Regions from separate parts of the Pseudalkalibacillus berkeleyi genome, predicted to be linked through region 1. Evidence: predicted binding sites of a transcription regulator. Region 1 holds the regulator's gene; each other region holds the start of a gene.
What was found. Region 1 encodes CtsR, which represses protease genes until heat stress. Its sites were predicted from a motif close to ATGGTCAATAAAGGTCAAACA; they were not measured.

Region 1 (5,268 bases):
ACCTTCTTCATGCCCTACATATCCAGGAGGAGAACCAACTAGACGACTTGTCGTATGTTTCTCCATATATTCTGACATATCAATTCGAATAATCGAGTCTTCTTCTCCAAACAACGCTTCTGCAAGTGCTCTAGCTAATTCTGTTTTACCTACACCTGTTGGGCCTAGGAAGATGAAAGAACCAATTGGTCGTTTCGGATCCTTTAAACCAGCACGAGCTCTGCGAATAGCTTTTGAAATAGCTTTAACTGCTTCATCCTGACCGATGACACGATCATGAAGGATGGATTCCATGTTTAAGAGTCTTTCTGTTTCTTCTTGCTTCAATTTCGATACTGGAATTCCCGTCCAGTTCGCTACTACAAGGGCAATATCTTCAGGAGTAACTTCCGTGTTTTCTTGACCTTGCTTCTCTTTCCAGCTATTCTTCGTCGTCTCAAGCTCTTCTCTTAATTTCTGTTCAGAGTCTCTTAGTGACGCAGCTTTTTCAAACTCTTGGCTTTGTACAGCTGCATCCTTCTCTTTTCGTACACTGTCGAGACGTTGTTCTAACTCCTTAAGGTTCGGTGGAGCTGTGTAAGATCTAAGGCGAACTTTGGAAGCTGCCTCATCAATTAAATCAATCGCTTTATCTGGGAGGAATCGATCTGGAATGTATCGATCCGACAATTTAACGGCTGCGTCAATCGAGTCGTCAGTAATTGTCACACGATGATGTGCTTCATATCTGTCGCGTAATCCCTTTAAGATTTGAGTAGATTCTTCATTATTCGGTTCTTCCACACGGATTGGTTGGAAACGGCGTTCTAAAGCTGCATCTTTCTCAATATATTTTCGGTATTCGTCTAATGTTGTTGCACCAATACATTGAAGTTCACCTCGTGCTAGGGCTGGCTTCAGAATGTTCGAAGCATCGATCGCACCTTCAGCACCACCTGCTCCGATTAAGGTGTGTAACTCATCAATGAACAAGATGATATTACCCGCTTGTCGAATTTCATCCATTACTTTCTTCAGACGGTCTTCAAACTCACCACGGTATTTCGTTCCAGCTACCACAGTTCCCATATCGAGTGTCATAACTCGCTTATCTCGTAATGTCTCAGGTACTTCATTGTTTATAATCTGTTGGGCTAATCCTTCGGCAATCGCAGTCTTACCAACACCAGGTTCTCCAATGAGAACAGGATTGTTCTTCGTTCGTCTACTCAATACTTCAATTACCCGCTCAATCTCTTTACTTCTACCGATTACAGGGTCTAGACTACCATCGCGAGCAACAGCTGTTAGATCGCGAGCTAAGCTATCTAACGTTGGTGTGTTTGCATTGACGGAAGAACCTCCAGCTGATGAAGAAGATTCGTTACTACCGAGTAGCTGTAAAACTTGTTGACGTGCTTTATTTAAGCTGACACCGAGGTTGTTTAGGACGCGTGCTGCAACTCCTTCACCTTCTCGAATCAATCCTAGTAAAATATGTTCTGTACCTACATACGAATGTCCCAATTTACGAGCTTCGTCCATTGATAATTCAATGACTTTTTTCGCTCGAGGCGTGTAGTGAATCGTTTGTACTGATTCCTGCCCTTTACCTATGAGGGTTTCAACTTCCTTTTGGATCTTTTCAGGACTCAAACCAAGAACAGAAAGTGCCTTTGCAGCAATCCCTTCGCCTTCACGAACTAGACCGAGTAAGATATGCTCTGTACCTACATTATTATGACCTAATCGAATCGCTTCTTCTTGCGCAAGTGCGAGAACCTTTTGAGCTCGTTCTGTAAATCGTCCAAACATCATCGTGATCACCTTCCTATTCGTTGTTCTTTTCTAACTTCAAACGTTCACGAATCAATGTAGCACGGCGGATATCCCGATCATCTGGAGATAATGTTTCGCCAGCATACTGTTGTAAGAAACCTGGTTGAGTCAGTATCATTAGTTCATTCAATATTTTTCTTGAAATCCCTTCTATCATTTCTAAATCTATTCCAAGTCTTACATCAGATAAACATTTCGTCGCCTCTTTAGATTGTATGATTCTACTGTTGGCTAGGGTACCTAATGAACGGTATACCCGATCCTCTAGTTGTATCTTTGACGTTTCCAATAATGTATTTCGAGCAGATCGCTCTTCTTCTATAAGCTGTAAAACAACTCCCCTTAAATCCTCAACTATATCTATTTCTGATTTTCCAAGGGTCATTTGATTCGAGATTTGAAAGACATTTCCTTGTGCCTCACTGCCTTCTCCGTATATCCCTCTTACAACGAGGCCTAATTGATTAATCGCTGGGACAATTCGGTGAATTTTTTGAGTCATCACTAATGCTGGTAGATGCATCATCACTGATGCTCTCATTCCTGTACCTACATTTGTAGGACAGCTTGTTAAGTACCCATGCTTTTCATCAAAAGCATAATTAACCTTCTCTTCAAACCAATCATCAATGCCACTTGCTAAAGTCAAAGCCTCTGACAACTGAAATCCTGGAAATAGACATTGAATTCGTATGTGATCTTCTTCATTAATCATGATGCTAATCGATTCATCCTCACTCATTAAAACAGCTGAGTGTTTCGGTTCTTCGGCAAGATTCGGGCTGATCAAGTGCTTTTCGACTAACACACGACGTTCAATGACTTTTAATTGATCGACATTGATGTAAGAAAGGTTACCTACACTACCATATGCCTGATTCTCATAATGTTTTCGGATTTGTTCGTTAACCTCTTCAGATTGCTGTTCATCAGCGACCAATGGGAAAACATGATTCTCAAGATTCCGTGCTAACCGAATTCGACTGCTTAGAACGATATCGGAATCTGGACCTTCGTTTTTCATCCAAGGACTGATCGCTTCACTCATGAATCTTTTGAGAGACATCGTCAATCACTCCCCCCAAGCCGCTTTTCCATTGATTTAATTTGATCTCGAACTTGAGCTGCTTCTTCAAATTCTTCTTGATGGATGAGTTGTTGTAAATGCTGTCTAAGCTGGTTGATTTTCTTTCGTTCTAACAAATCATTACCGATTCTTTTTGGAATTTTACCAGAATGGTCTGTGTTCCCCCCGTGAATCCGTTTCAAAACTGGATCCAATTTGGATGCAAATGTCTTATAACAGTTCGAGCATCCGAATCGACCGATTTTAGCAAACTCTGAGTAGGTCATGCCACACTTAGAACATTGCATCACTTGTTGGCTACGGGCTTTGGAGGTAGATTCACTTAATGGGTGTTGCTCAAAGTTTAGTAAACCTGACAGCAAGTTGTGGATCGAAAATGAATTAGACCCTGGAATGAAATCTCCCTTTTCCTTTGCACACTGTTCACAAATATGAATTTCGTTTTTTTCTCCATTGATGATCTTCGTGAAGTGCAAAGTGGCTGGTCGTTGTTGACATTCTTGACAATACAAGCCTTACACTCCCCTTTAGTCTTTATACTTTAAGCTGTAGATCATTGACTTTAATAGATTTGCTCTTAGTTCATCTCTATATGGCAATACAATGTTAATCGTAGAACGATCAATGACACTTTTCATTAATCTAGCTTCTCGTATGTTTATGATTTCTTCTTCCATTAGCCTATAAATAATATTTTCGGCTGCAGATTGACTGATTCTATTTTTGATAAGCTTGAGGATTTGATCTAGTAAGATCGAAGCGCTATCCGTTTCAATTTTAATGATCCGAATATAACCTCCTCCCCCTCTTTTACTTTCCACAATAAAGCCTTTCTCAATCGTAAACCGAGTATTAATTACGTAATTTATTTGCGAGGGGACACATTGAAACTGCTCGGCAATTTCACTCCTTTTAATTTCTATCGCTTTCTTGTTGCTACCTTTTATAATTTCTTTAAGGTGTTCTTCAATGATGTCAGATATATTTTTCATCCCATCATAGCCCCTCCTTAACTCTGACTTTGACTTTCTTTGACTATAATTATAAACATTTGCCTGTGAGTTGCAAATGTTTTGATGTTTACATTATAGACAGAGTAGGTTCGGAGTAAACCGAAAAGTTATTCCGTTGCAAATACTTTATGAACATTTTCAATGGATTGTATCTTGTCATATACTTCTGGAAGCTTTTTTGTGTTAGAAACATGGATTTTGAATGAGTATTTAATTAAAGAAGTTGAAGCATCATTGGGATGGTCATCAATTGAGACATTTAAGATAGGCACTTTACATGCCTCTAATTCGTTGACGATACTCGATAACGAAACTTCTTTATTTTCTACAATCACTGTCACATGATGAAAACGTTGCTTTCGAAGGTATAAGTCTTCAAATTTGTTCAGAAATAAGAGACTAGCAATCATAACGAACGTTGTAAAAATGGCTTCATAATACATCCCAATCCCAACAACCAGACCAATTCCTGCTACTACCCAAATAGAGGCTGCAGTCGTCAATCCTCGAACCGTGACACCGTGCACTAGTATTGTTCCAGCCCCAAGGAATCCAATTCCACTCACTACATAAGCCGGTAAACGTGATGGATCAAATCCTTGAATTTGCTCATGAGAATTTAGAAAATCTTCAAAACCGAATATTGATAAAAGCATCATCAAACACGAACCTACCCCAACTAAAAGATGAGTTCGAAAACCTGCAGGATGGCGCTTAAATTCTCGCTCAATCCCAACCAAACCACAAAGAATTGCTGCGATTAATAAACGGACCGTAATCGTCACCGTTTTATCAGAAAACCAATCATACGTTAAAATATCCATAGACATCTCCCCTATAATTAAACGATACTACATAAACTTATCTTATGGTATATCGTAATCAATTATAGGCAAACAAAGAAAAAAGGTAAATGTAAAACCATTCCTATAATGACGAACTATAGAGGAATCATTTAATGGGGGAAAGTAACTTTTTATGAGCAGGCACATGGACTTAATGTAAACTTTGAATGCTCAGTATTTCGTTTGTGCTGGTACCAAGCACTCATTGCAACTCTTTGGGTGCTTCGTAGAGCGGTTTTCCTGCTACCGAGCACTCATTCCACCTCTTTGAGTGCTCCGTAGAGCAATTTCTCTGCTACCGAGCACTCATTACGCCTCTTTGGGTGCTTCGTAGAACAAATTCACTTCTACCGAGCACTCATTACGCAACCTATTTCATATATAGATGATTTTTGTGCCAAAAATCTTTCCTTATACAAGTGTTTCATACAACTTCGTCCATACTTGTGGAACTATTGCTCTCACTTGTGGAACTTGCGCTCTCATTCGTGGAACTTTCGGGATG
Region 2 (5,268 bases), on a different contig from region 1:
AATGGACTTGGCAGAATGGAGAATTGCCACTTGCAAGTGATCCAATTGACATAGAAGGGGTACTAGAAGAGGCAGATGGTCAATGGGATGGCCTGCCTTCAGAAACAGTTTTGGGACACATCCATTTACATGTACACGACTTAGAAGCAGCCAAGGACTTTTACGTTAATGGGCTAGGGTTTGACATTACGATTCCGATAAGACAACAAGCTTTGTTCGTTTCTACTGGAGGATATCACCACCACATTGGTTTGAACACATGGAATGGAAAAGGTATTGCCCCACCAGACGAAAGCAGTATGAGAATGAAATCATATTCCATTACATATGCCACCGAACAAGAAAGGGATCACGTAATTAGTCAGTTGAATGAATTAGGTTATGATGTGGTTATTTCGAATGATCGAGTGTTGACAAAGGATCCGTCAGGAAACAGCATTCAACTTTCGACTCATAATGGCAGTTAAAAGAATAAAGAAGGCTATATCTCAAGTGTGTTCTGAACAGTATTTGAGATATAGCCCTTTTATTATTTTTTAATAAATGGGTTGACGTTTTGAAAATTAGTGTGTATATTAACTTTAACACTTAAAAGCGTCTAAGCGTTTAAGTATAAATAAAAAAATAAATATAAAAGTCTTTGCAAAAGCAGTAGCACTACGATGAGCAGCAAATAGAGACTGGACGGTAGGTGAAAGTTCAGGCAGTCGTCATTGCGAATTACATTGCAGTATTTTATAGACTTTCTCATTTGAGTGGATGAACAAAATATTGTTCATCAATCAGGGTGGTACCGCGGAAACTTTTCGTCCCTAGTTGGATGGAAGGTTTTTTATTTTATTAGCTCTGTTAAAGACTGTTGTTGATTTTGAACAGCTTCAGGTGGACGCTTTCCGCGGGCAACGCTTCAGTCTCCTCACTTCCACAGGATGTGGTGACTTCAACGTTCACCACAGGACGTGGTGGTAATTAGTTGAAGTTCCTTAGTTCCCTCGCTCTGCGGGGTCTTCAGTCTGTTGCTTTTCCCGCAGGAGTCGCCGCCTTATGCTTCTATTTCTTTAAACATCAACAATGAAAGCTAACAAAGCCTATCTTTTAAGATTTTACTATATAAAAAGGAGAATGAATCATGAAACAAAGACCATTACCGGCACATTTAAGGAAATATGTTGTAGAGCAGCATCATGAACAGTATTCACCGATCGACCATTCTGTTTGGCGTTACGTGATGAGACAAAACCATAACTTCTTAAAAGATGTAGCTCATGAAGCTTATACGGATGGTCTCGTTTCATCAGGAATCAAAATCGATTCCATACCGAAAGTGGACGACATGAATGAAAGTCTCAAGCCTTTTGGATGGGGAGCCGTTACAATAGATGGTTTCATCCCTGCAGTCATGTTTTTCGATTTCCAAGCGCATGGTTACTTACCGATTGCGACAGATATCCGAAAGCTGGAGAACATTGATTACACACCTGCACCTGATATCATTCATGAAGCTGCTGGTCATGCGCCGATTTTATGTGATTCGACATACGCAGAATTCGTCAAGAAATTTGGAGAAATTGGCTCAAAGGCACTTGCTACTAAAGAAGAGCACGAACTTTTTGATGCAATCCGTACGCTATCTGCGCTTCTTGAAGATGGATCTGTTCCAGAGCAAGATATCGAAGCGGCGCGTGCAAATTTTAAAGAGAAACAAGAAGCGGTTACTGAAATATCAGAGGCGGAACAAATCTCTAGGTTATACTGGTGGACAGTGGAATTCGGCATGATCGGAAGTGTCGAGAAACCTGTTTTATACGGAGCAGGTCTACTATCTTCAATTGGGGAAAGTGTGTCGAGCCTTTCAGAAGAGGTTACAAAGCTTCCGTTTGAGTTGGACACCGTCATCAATACTGGGTTTGATATTACGACGCAACAGCCTCAATTATTTGTTTGTAAAAACTTTGATCAACTATTAGATGCTGTTGAACAATTTTCAGAAACGATGGCATTCAAGGTCGGTGGAACGGAGAGCTTGGAGAAAGCAGTTCGATCTGCAAACACTTCGACATCTGTTTTCAGTTCAGGACTCCAAGTAACAGGGACAGTATCAGAGTTAATCAAGGACGATGATGGGGAAGCAATCTTTATGAAAACTTCAGGTCCGACAGCATTGTCAGTTGATGATGAGGTCATTGATGGGCATGGTAAAAATGTTCACACAGAAGGATTCAGCTCGCCAATTGGAGACGTAGTTACCTCTGAAAAAGCACTTGAAGATTGGACGGAAGCTGAGTTTTCTGAGCAAGGCATCCAAGTGGATGAAGCATTCACGTTAGAATTTCAATCAGGTGTGATGGTGGAAGGCATCCTCGATCATGTTGTTCGAAAAAATGATAAAGTCATACTGATAGGCATTAAGAACGCGCAAGTCTCTCATAATGGATCCGTTTTATTCGAAAGCGGGGAGGGCGTGTTCGATATGGCTGTTGGAACAGAGATTACGTCAGTATTTGCTGGCGCTGCTGATAGTGAGCATTTCTTTGGTGGAGATGTGAACGAAGAGGTTGCTCATGTTGAGGAAAGAGAACTTACACCATTAGAGCAGTTATACGGAAAAATTCGTAAAATACGAGAGGAAGAGCAGACACCTCAGGAAATCATCGCAACGATTAATCATGTCGTGCAAGAATTAGAAAGCTTTCCGGAGGATTGGCTACTACGCCTGGAAATCGTTGAGATTCTAACACAAAAACCTTTATTGCCAACGACGAAGCATAAATTGATGAGTGACTTGGAACAAATGAAACACCAGCCGAAATTGAAAAAGTGGATTGATAACGGACTACATTTGATCAAAGTCCGTAAATCAGCTTAACACCACAAATCGAGAAAGAACCAGAGTGGGCACGTCGTCACTCTGGTTCTTTCTCGTCTACTCAACTTTAAGGGGTATCTCTATAATATTAATTTCCGATCCGTCTTTTGCACTTTCAACGAACACTTTAAGCACTAATTGGTCAGACACACTTTCAGGAACCGAGATGGTTTTTTCAAAATCTCCCCAAGCTGGTGCACCTTCAGATGCCATAAGGAAATCAGATTCAATAACGTTCTCTCCATCCTTCAATTCATACTGAAAACTTGCTTCAAAAACGCGTGCTTTCCCTTTGAAGAGAAATTCTCTACTAACCATTTCGTTTGGTCGAGGACTTTCAATTTTAAAAGCATCGTTTTCTGCTGGTGCTTCTGGAGTTGGATCTTTCTTTTGATCGTCTCCATTTTGCTGATCTTCAGTAACGGGTGTCTCAATATCTTGATTAGAATACATTTGATACGCGCCCAAACCAAGCATCACGACCAATACCATCACTAAGATTCGCTTCACTCATAACCCCTCCTTACAACAGTTTATGTTGTTCAGCAGAGATTAAAGCCGCTTCGTTTTGATAAAAAAAGGATCGACCTTTAATCGGTCGATCCTTTTGGAGTTGCGTTATTTTGTTACTGGCTGTTGTAGAACATCGTCAATTAAGCCATATTCTTTTGCACGTTCTGCGCTCATGAAGTTATCACGGTCTGTGTCGCGTTCAACAACTTCAACTGGCTGTCCAGATCGATCTGCGATGATTTGGTTGATCTTTTCTCGCATTTCAATAATACGACGCGCGTGAATTTCAATGTCAGCAGCTTGCCCTTGTGTTCCACCAAGTGGTTGGTGAATCATGACTTCACTGTTTGGAAGAGCGTAACGTTTACCAGGCTCACCTGCTGTAAGTAAGAAGGCACCCATTGATGCTGCCATACCGATACAGATTGTGCTGACTTTCGGTTTGATGAATTGCATCGTATCAAAAATCGCCATACCTGCAGTAATCGATCCACCCGGGCTGTTAATGTAAAGAGAAATATCCTTTTCAGGATCCTCTGCAGCTAAGAATAATAACTGTGCAACAATTGAATTTGCTACGTTATCATCAATCGCGCTTCCGAGCATGATGATACGGTCTTTTAGAAGGCGGGAATAGATGTCATAAGCACGTTCTCCGCGGTTCGTTTGTTCAATAACTGTTGGGATTAAGTTCATTTCAGAAATCCTCCTCTTTCCATAAGTATGTTTATGGTTTAATTTCATCTTACTCAAAAGGTCAATATAGGTCAAACCTTTCGGCTCCTACAACACTGAAAATCGTTCGACGTTTTTTTTAATGCTCGAATGTTCAAGGACCTAAAGCTTTATGTAAGATAGCTATGTATACATCATACCATTTTTCCCGTTCCGAGCCGATTTAAACGTCCTATCTCTAGAAATATGTGGCTTTCTGTCCGCGGTAGCAGCTCAATCTGGAAATGGCGGACAGAAAAGGGGTGTTACTATCCGTGGTAGCAGCTCGATCTGGAAATGGCGGACAGAAAAGGGGTGTTACTGTCCGCGGTAGCAGCTCAATATGGAAATGGCGGACAGAAAAGGGGTGTTACTGTCCGCGGTAGCAGCTCGATCTGGAAATGGCGGACAGAAAAGGGGTGTTACTATCCGCGGTAGCAGCTCGATTTGGATATGGCGGACAGAAAAATGGCCCAGAGTTGTTCACTCTGAGCCTCTTGCTAGTACCGAAATCAGCGTTTCCTCTTTTTCAGGGTACGACCGAAAGATTTTGTTTCATTTATTTAGGATTCTTCTGTTTCTTCTTCATCTGTGTTGTTGTTTTCTGTGATTGTAGTTGTGTCTACATCAAAACCGAGAAAGTCTTTAAGGGCTTGTGAGTTTTTCTCAAAATCAAGCTGCAAAATTGAGCCAGCAGAATTTGAAGTCTCTTCGAATCCACCTTCAACAGGGATTTTCATCGTTTCAATATCACCTTTGTTAAGAATCACATCTTTTGCTAATCCAATTGCAGTAAATGATTTCATATTCGTATCAATATAAGGTTGGATGGTGCCAATCACTTTAGGTAATTTGCTTATACCATAAAGACTAGTGAATTCATCCTTCACTTTTGAAACCACTTTCTGCTGGCGTTCAACACGTGCATAGTCACCTCTTGCGTCATGTCGAAAACGTGCATAACCCAATAATTCTTTTCCGTTTAACCTCTGTACTCCAGGTTGTAGAGTGACACCGATGTTTGTTGACATTCTTTTTTCAACATCCATTTCGATCCCGTCTGGTGCAATGGTATCAACAATTTGTTCAAATCCTTTAAAGTCGACCAGCGCATAATAATGAATATCGATATCAAAATTTTCTTTGATTGTTTGTCGCAATAATTCAGGTCCTCC
Region 3 (5,268 bases), on a different contig from region 1:
GACGGAGATCATTGCGACGAAAATGAGTAAACCGATGAGACTTTACATGAAAGATTTCTTAAAGAGAATTAGAATTCCGCTTAAGTAAAGTGAGCGAATACAGTAGCATTGATTCGTTTAAACTACCTTCATATGATAGATGAAATGGAGGCGAGTGAATTGACGAAACGTAAGCAATTGAACGATAAAACGAAGCACCACAATCAAACACCGAAGGAAAGCCTTCCGGATATTGAAATTGCAGAAGAGATCGCAAAAGGTGCAAACAAATTAAGCGAAGAAGATTTACCGAAAAGAGAAAATCAGGAATTTTAAATAAGGAGCTGCTCGAATATCAATCGGGCGGCTCCTTTATGAATTCCTTAAAGTGATTTCAAATGTTCATTAAGTTCTATTGCATATTGAATCGCTTGACGATCGTTCTCAATCTCGCCAGGCTTTCCTGCTTGCCCGATTACATAACCACTAAATTCTAGGTCTATGAAGTCGAAGATATAATTAAACTGCTGTATCAGTGGAAGTGCTTTAATTTTCGGATTGTCCCCACCACAACAAATCACATAGGCTTGCTTCTTGCGCATTTCAGCTTTGAAATCGTACCGTTCATCGCGCAAATTTTGACTAAAGCGATCTACGAAATTTTTCATAATACCTGACATGCCGTACCAATACACAGGCGTTGCAAATACTAAAATATCATGTTCTAAAATGAGATTTACAAGGTGATCATTATCATCATCAACAGGTTTGAATCCACCCGGTTCGTGACGCAGGTCATCTATTGGCTGTATTTGAAGATCTCTCAACTGAACATGTGTAACGTTTAATCCTTCCAATGCTTTCGCGGTCAATTTTTCCGTATTTCCATTAGACCGTGAACTACCGTGTATCGCTAGAATTTTCATATCATATGTACCTCCCCATATCCATAATGTTCCTTTATCATATCGAATACATAAAATCATTGCGAGTGATTAAACTCCGATAAGCACAACGTTTGCGTACCTTTCATTTACCTGTTAGTCTCGGTAACCAATCCACATAAAGGAGAAAAAATTAAAACAAAATACTTGAAAGTCAAAGAAGGTCAAACTATAATAGAATCAAAGGTCAAAGATAGTCAAAGTCAATCTTGATCAAAAATTAACTTATTCAAGGAGGTCATTAATATGCGTTGTCAACACTGTCAAGTAAACGAAGCCAATGTACGAATGACTCTTCACATAAATGGAATGACGAAGCAGATTCGTCTCTGCCCTAAATGCTATAAAGAAATTCAACATGAAATGAAGCAACCAAGTAACATGAATCCTTTTGGTGGAAACGATATGAACGGATTCAATATGGATGACTTCATTGCACAAGCTAATCAATCTGAAGGACAAAAAGGTTCAGGAACAGGTAACAATGGTGGTGGATTACTCGACGATCTAGGACGAAACCTTACCGATGCAGCAAAAGCTGGACTTATCGATCCGGTAATTGGTCGTCATAAAGAGGTTGATCGTGTTTCTGAAATATTAAATCGCCGCAACAAGAACAACCCTGTTTTGATTGGGGAACCTGGTGTTGGTAAAACTGCAATTGCAGAAGGATTGGCTCTGAAAATTGCAAACCAAGAAGCTCCAAGCAAACTGCTTAATAAACAAGTTTATCTCTTGGATGTTTCATCACTCGTTGCCAATACGGGCATTCGCGGTCAATTTGAAGAACGAATGAAACAACTGATTGCTGAAGTGAAAGAACGTAAGAATGTCATCTTGTTCGTAGATGAAATTCATCTACTCGTAGGGGCAGGATCAGCAGAAGGTTCAATGGATGCTGGCAACATTCTTAAGCCAGCACTCGCACGTGGAGAGCTTCAAGTTGTTGGCGCAACAACGTTGAAGGAATATCGTCAAATTGAAAAAGATGCTGCGCTCGAACGTCGTTTCCAACCTGTAACGGTGAAGGAACCTACTGAGCAAGAGGCAGTTGAAATTTTACAAGGATTGAAAGAAAAGTATGAACAATACCACGAAATTCGTTATACAGATGAAGCATTAAGAGCTTGTGTGACGCTATCTAAGCGGTACATTCAAGACCGTTTCTTACCAGATAAAGCAATCGATTTAATGGATGAAGCTGGTTCGAAAATGAACTTAAAGCACGTAGGTACAAGTGCAGATGAAGTGGATGAACGGTTAGCCGTCATTGCAAAGGAAAAGGAAGAAGCAACACAAAAGGAAGACTATGAACGTGCTGCAAAACTTCGAGACGAAGAACTAAAGCTACAAAATCAAATGGATTCAAAGCCAGTAGAAAGACCTGAAATATCAGTTGAAGATGTTCAATATATTGTTGAGGAAAAGACAGGCATTCCAGTCCGTAAGCTACAAAACGATGAGCAAAACAAACTGAAGAACTTCTCAGAGCGACTCGGATCAAGTGTGATTGGTCAAGACGAGGCGGTTGAGAAGGTGGCCAAAGCCATCCGTCGAAGCCGTGCAGGATTGAAATCCAAAGTACGACCAATTGGCGCATTCTTATTCGTAGGACCTACAGGGGTCGGAAAGACTGAGCTAACTAAAACGCTGGCAAAAGAGCTATTTGGCTCTAAAGATGCGATGATCCGTCTTGATATGAGTGAGTATATGGAGAAGCACGCCGTTTCTAAACTGATTGGTTCACCGCCAGGATATGTCGGTCACGATGAAGCGGGTCAGCTAACTGAACGCGTTCGTCGAAACCCATACAGTATTATCTTGCTTGATGAGATTGAAAAAGCTCACCCTGATGTACAGCATATGTTCCTTCAAATTATGGAAGATGGACGCATGACAGATAGTCAAGGTCGTACAGTGAGCTTCAAGGATACAGTGATCATCATGACAAGTAATGCTGGAACTGGCGATAAGAAGATTACAGTTGGGTTCGAAAATCATGGATCTGATGCCGTTTCCGTTCTTGAAAACTTGAGTGCATACTTCAAACCGGAATTCTTGAACCGTTTTGACTCCATTATCCAGTTTAACGAGTTGTCTGAAGATCACTTAATCAAGATCGTTGACTTAATGCTAGATGACATTCGTGAAATGGTGAAGGATGATGAGCGTGAAATTGAAGTAACAGAAGAAGCGAAGAAACGAATTGCATCACTCGGTTACGATCCTCGTTTCGGTGCTCGACCAACCCGACGAGTTCTACAAGAGAAAGTAGAGGATGGTATTGCCGATCTTCTACTTGATGAAGAGAACGTAACGACCATTAAGGTGGATGTCGTTGAAGAAGAAATAGTCGTGAAAAAAGGATAATGAAATTGTAAAAGACCCAGAGCAGATTCTGGGTCTTTTTTTTACAATATATTTATTTCCCACTCCACCTGAAAAATCTTGCCGCGAGGAAGATCGATACAACTGCGATTCCAATCAGTACACCGACTTCGAGCCCATAGTCTGTGATCGGTCCAGTATTCCATGTTCCACGTAACAATTGAATGACGTAATATAACGGTAAAACTTTTGCCACGTATTGAAGGATTGTAGGCATCATATCAAGCGGAAACGTCGCGCCTGATAAGAAGAGCATCAGGTTCAAAAAGAGAGAACTGATTGCTGCAGCTGCCTGCGTGTTTTTTGCAAGAGAGGTCAAGAACAAAGCGAATGGAAAGAAAGCTAAAATACTGATAAGCAATGCAAGTAACGTACTGCCGATGTACTCTGGCAACGTTAAGTCATACATAAGCATACCGAATACCATTAATAATACGGCAGAGATAAAGAAAATCACTGTTCCTTGGAAAGTGTGCGCGGCGAGAATTTTCCAAGGTTGAAGGGGTGTGGATTGATATCTGCGCAAAACCCCTGTTTCCCGGTAACCCGCAAGTACTGTCCCTAACGTGAAAAATGAAGTGGTTACAATGTTTACTCCTATCCAGGAAGGTACATAAAGCTCGGCAAAGGACATGCCGTTCATTTCGTTGCCATTAAACATCGATCCAAACAGCCAAATCATTAATACCGGAAATAAAAACGTCCAAAAAACACTAAGTCGATCACGGAAAAACATTTTAGTTTCTAGCCCAGCAAGCTTCACCATAGCCGTCATGCGGTTTGCTCCTTTTCTAAGTAATGGACGAAAAGATCATCCAAAGTACCTTTCTCAAATTTGAAATGATTCAATGTAACTTCTTTTTCATGACAATACTTGAAAATGTGGTAAGCAGTCGTTTGCTGATCATCGCTGAAAACTTTGAAATGGTTCGACTCTTGCTCAACTCGCAAAACATCTGGTAGTGACAGTAAGTAATCATACTCGATCTCTTCACTTTCAAATGATAAATAGTTGACGGACATTTCGTTTAGCAATTCTTGTGGGGTGTTGAGTGCTTTTAACTGACCACCGTAAATCATCGCAACTCGGTCACATAGCTTTTCAGCTTCCTCCATGTAATGGGTTGTAATCACGATCGTACAGCCTTGATCTTTCAGCAGTTTAATCATTGACCACATTTCACGACGAGCATGTGGGTCTAATCCCATACTCGGTTCATCGAGAAAAACAATTTCTGGTTCGTGCAAGGTTGCTAGTGCAAGTGTGACCCTTTGTTTCCATCCACCTGATAAGTCTTCGAAATTTACATTTAGTTTCTCTTTAAGTCCTAATAGCTCAATTAAATGATCCTTTTGAGTCGTTTTTTTGTAAAAAGAAGCAAATAAGTCGAGTGCTTCTTTTACTTTCATTTTATTTTGGATAGATGTCGCCTGAAACTGGACGCCGATCCGTTTGTTCAATTCTCGAAGCTGTTTGTTCGGAACAAGGCCTAGTACGTCAATTGTTCCGTTGTCAGGTTTCCGGATGCCTTCAAGCATTTCAATGGTAGTCGTCTTTCCAGCTCCATTTGGACCAATGATCCCGAAGATTTCTCCCTTTTTTACGGAAAAAGAAATGTCTTGAACCGCTTTTGTATCCCCATATGTTTTTGACAGGTGCTCAACAGTAATGACGTGCTCCATCATTCTCCTCCTCGTTGATTTATTAATACTGATATTTACGTTTACAAAGGAGGGAAGTTTCATAAAAGTTCGATTTTTGGTCTTGATCGATAAATCTGAGGTTTTGCACGATAAAAGTTGAGTTTTGCACGATAAATCTGGAGTTTTGCACGATAAATCTGGAGTTTTGATCGATAACAACATCAATTATCTTTTATACGAAAGGAATTATTCATATTGTATCGAATTGTGTGGGGTATTCGATTTTTATGAGGTCAGGTGAGGCATCTATGAA

Region 2: a site for CtsR is predicted at 4,133-4,153, ahead of clpP (ATP-dependent Clp endopeptidase proteolytic subunit ClpP). Genes of this name have one in related genera too.
Region 3: a site for CtsR is predicted at 1,074-1,094, ahead of L2716_RS01190 (ATP-dependent Clp protease ATP-binding subunit). Genes of this name have one in related genera too.

Annotation. Positions count from the first base shown of each region.
Region 1 is NZ_JAKIJS010000004.1:56,316-61,583, forward strand. Features, by position in the region: gene clpC (ATP-dependent protease ATP-binding subunit ClpC) at 1-1,797, opposite strand, end outside; gene mcsB (protein-arginine kinase McsB) at 1,811-2,884, opposite strand; gene mcsA (protein-arginine kinase activator protein McsA) at 2,887-3,417, opposite strand; gene L2716_RS17445 (CtsR family transcriptional regulator) at 3,433-3,897, opposite strand; gene L2716_RS17450 (MgtC/SapB family protein) at 4,026-4,742, opposite strand.
Region 2 is NZ_JAKIJS010000001.1:2,497,709-2,502,976, reverse strand. Features, by position in the region: gene L2716_RS13150 (VOC family protein) at 1-467, shown strand, start outside; gene L2716_RS13145 (aromatic amino acid hydroxylase) at 1,127-2,866, shown strand; gene L2716_RS13140 (Gmad2 immunoglobulin-like domain-containing protein) at 2,924-3,376, opposite strand; gene clpP (ATP-dependent Clp endopeptidase proteolytic subunit ClpP) at 3,485-4,075, opposite strand; gene L2716_RS13130 (LCP family protein) at 4,657-5,268, opposite strand, start outside.
Region 3 is NZ_JAKIJS010000001.1:221,236-226,503, forward strand. Features, by position in the region: gene nfsA (oxygen-insensitive NADPH nitroreductase) at 1-88, shown strand, start outside; gene L2716_RS01180 (hypothetical protein) at 160-315, shown strand; gene L2716_RS01185 (flavodoxin family protein) at 363-905, opposite strand; gene L2716_RS01190 (ATP-dependent Clp protease ATP-binding subunit) at 1,170-3,293, shown strand; gene L2716_RS01195 (ABC transporter permease) at 3,346-4,086, opposite strand; gene L2716_RS01200 (ABC transporter ATP-binding protein) at 4,083-4,994, opposite strand; gene L2716_RS01205 (DMT family transporter) at 5,264-5,268, shown strand, end outside.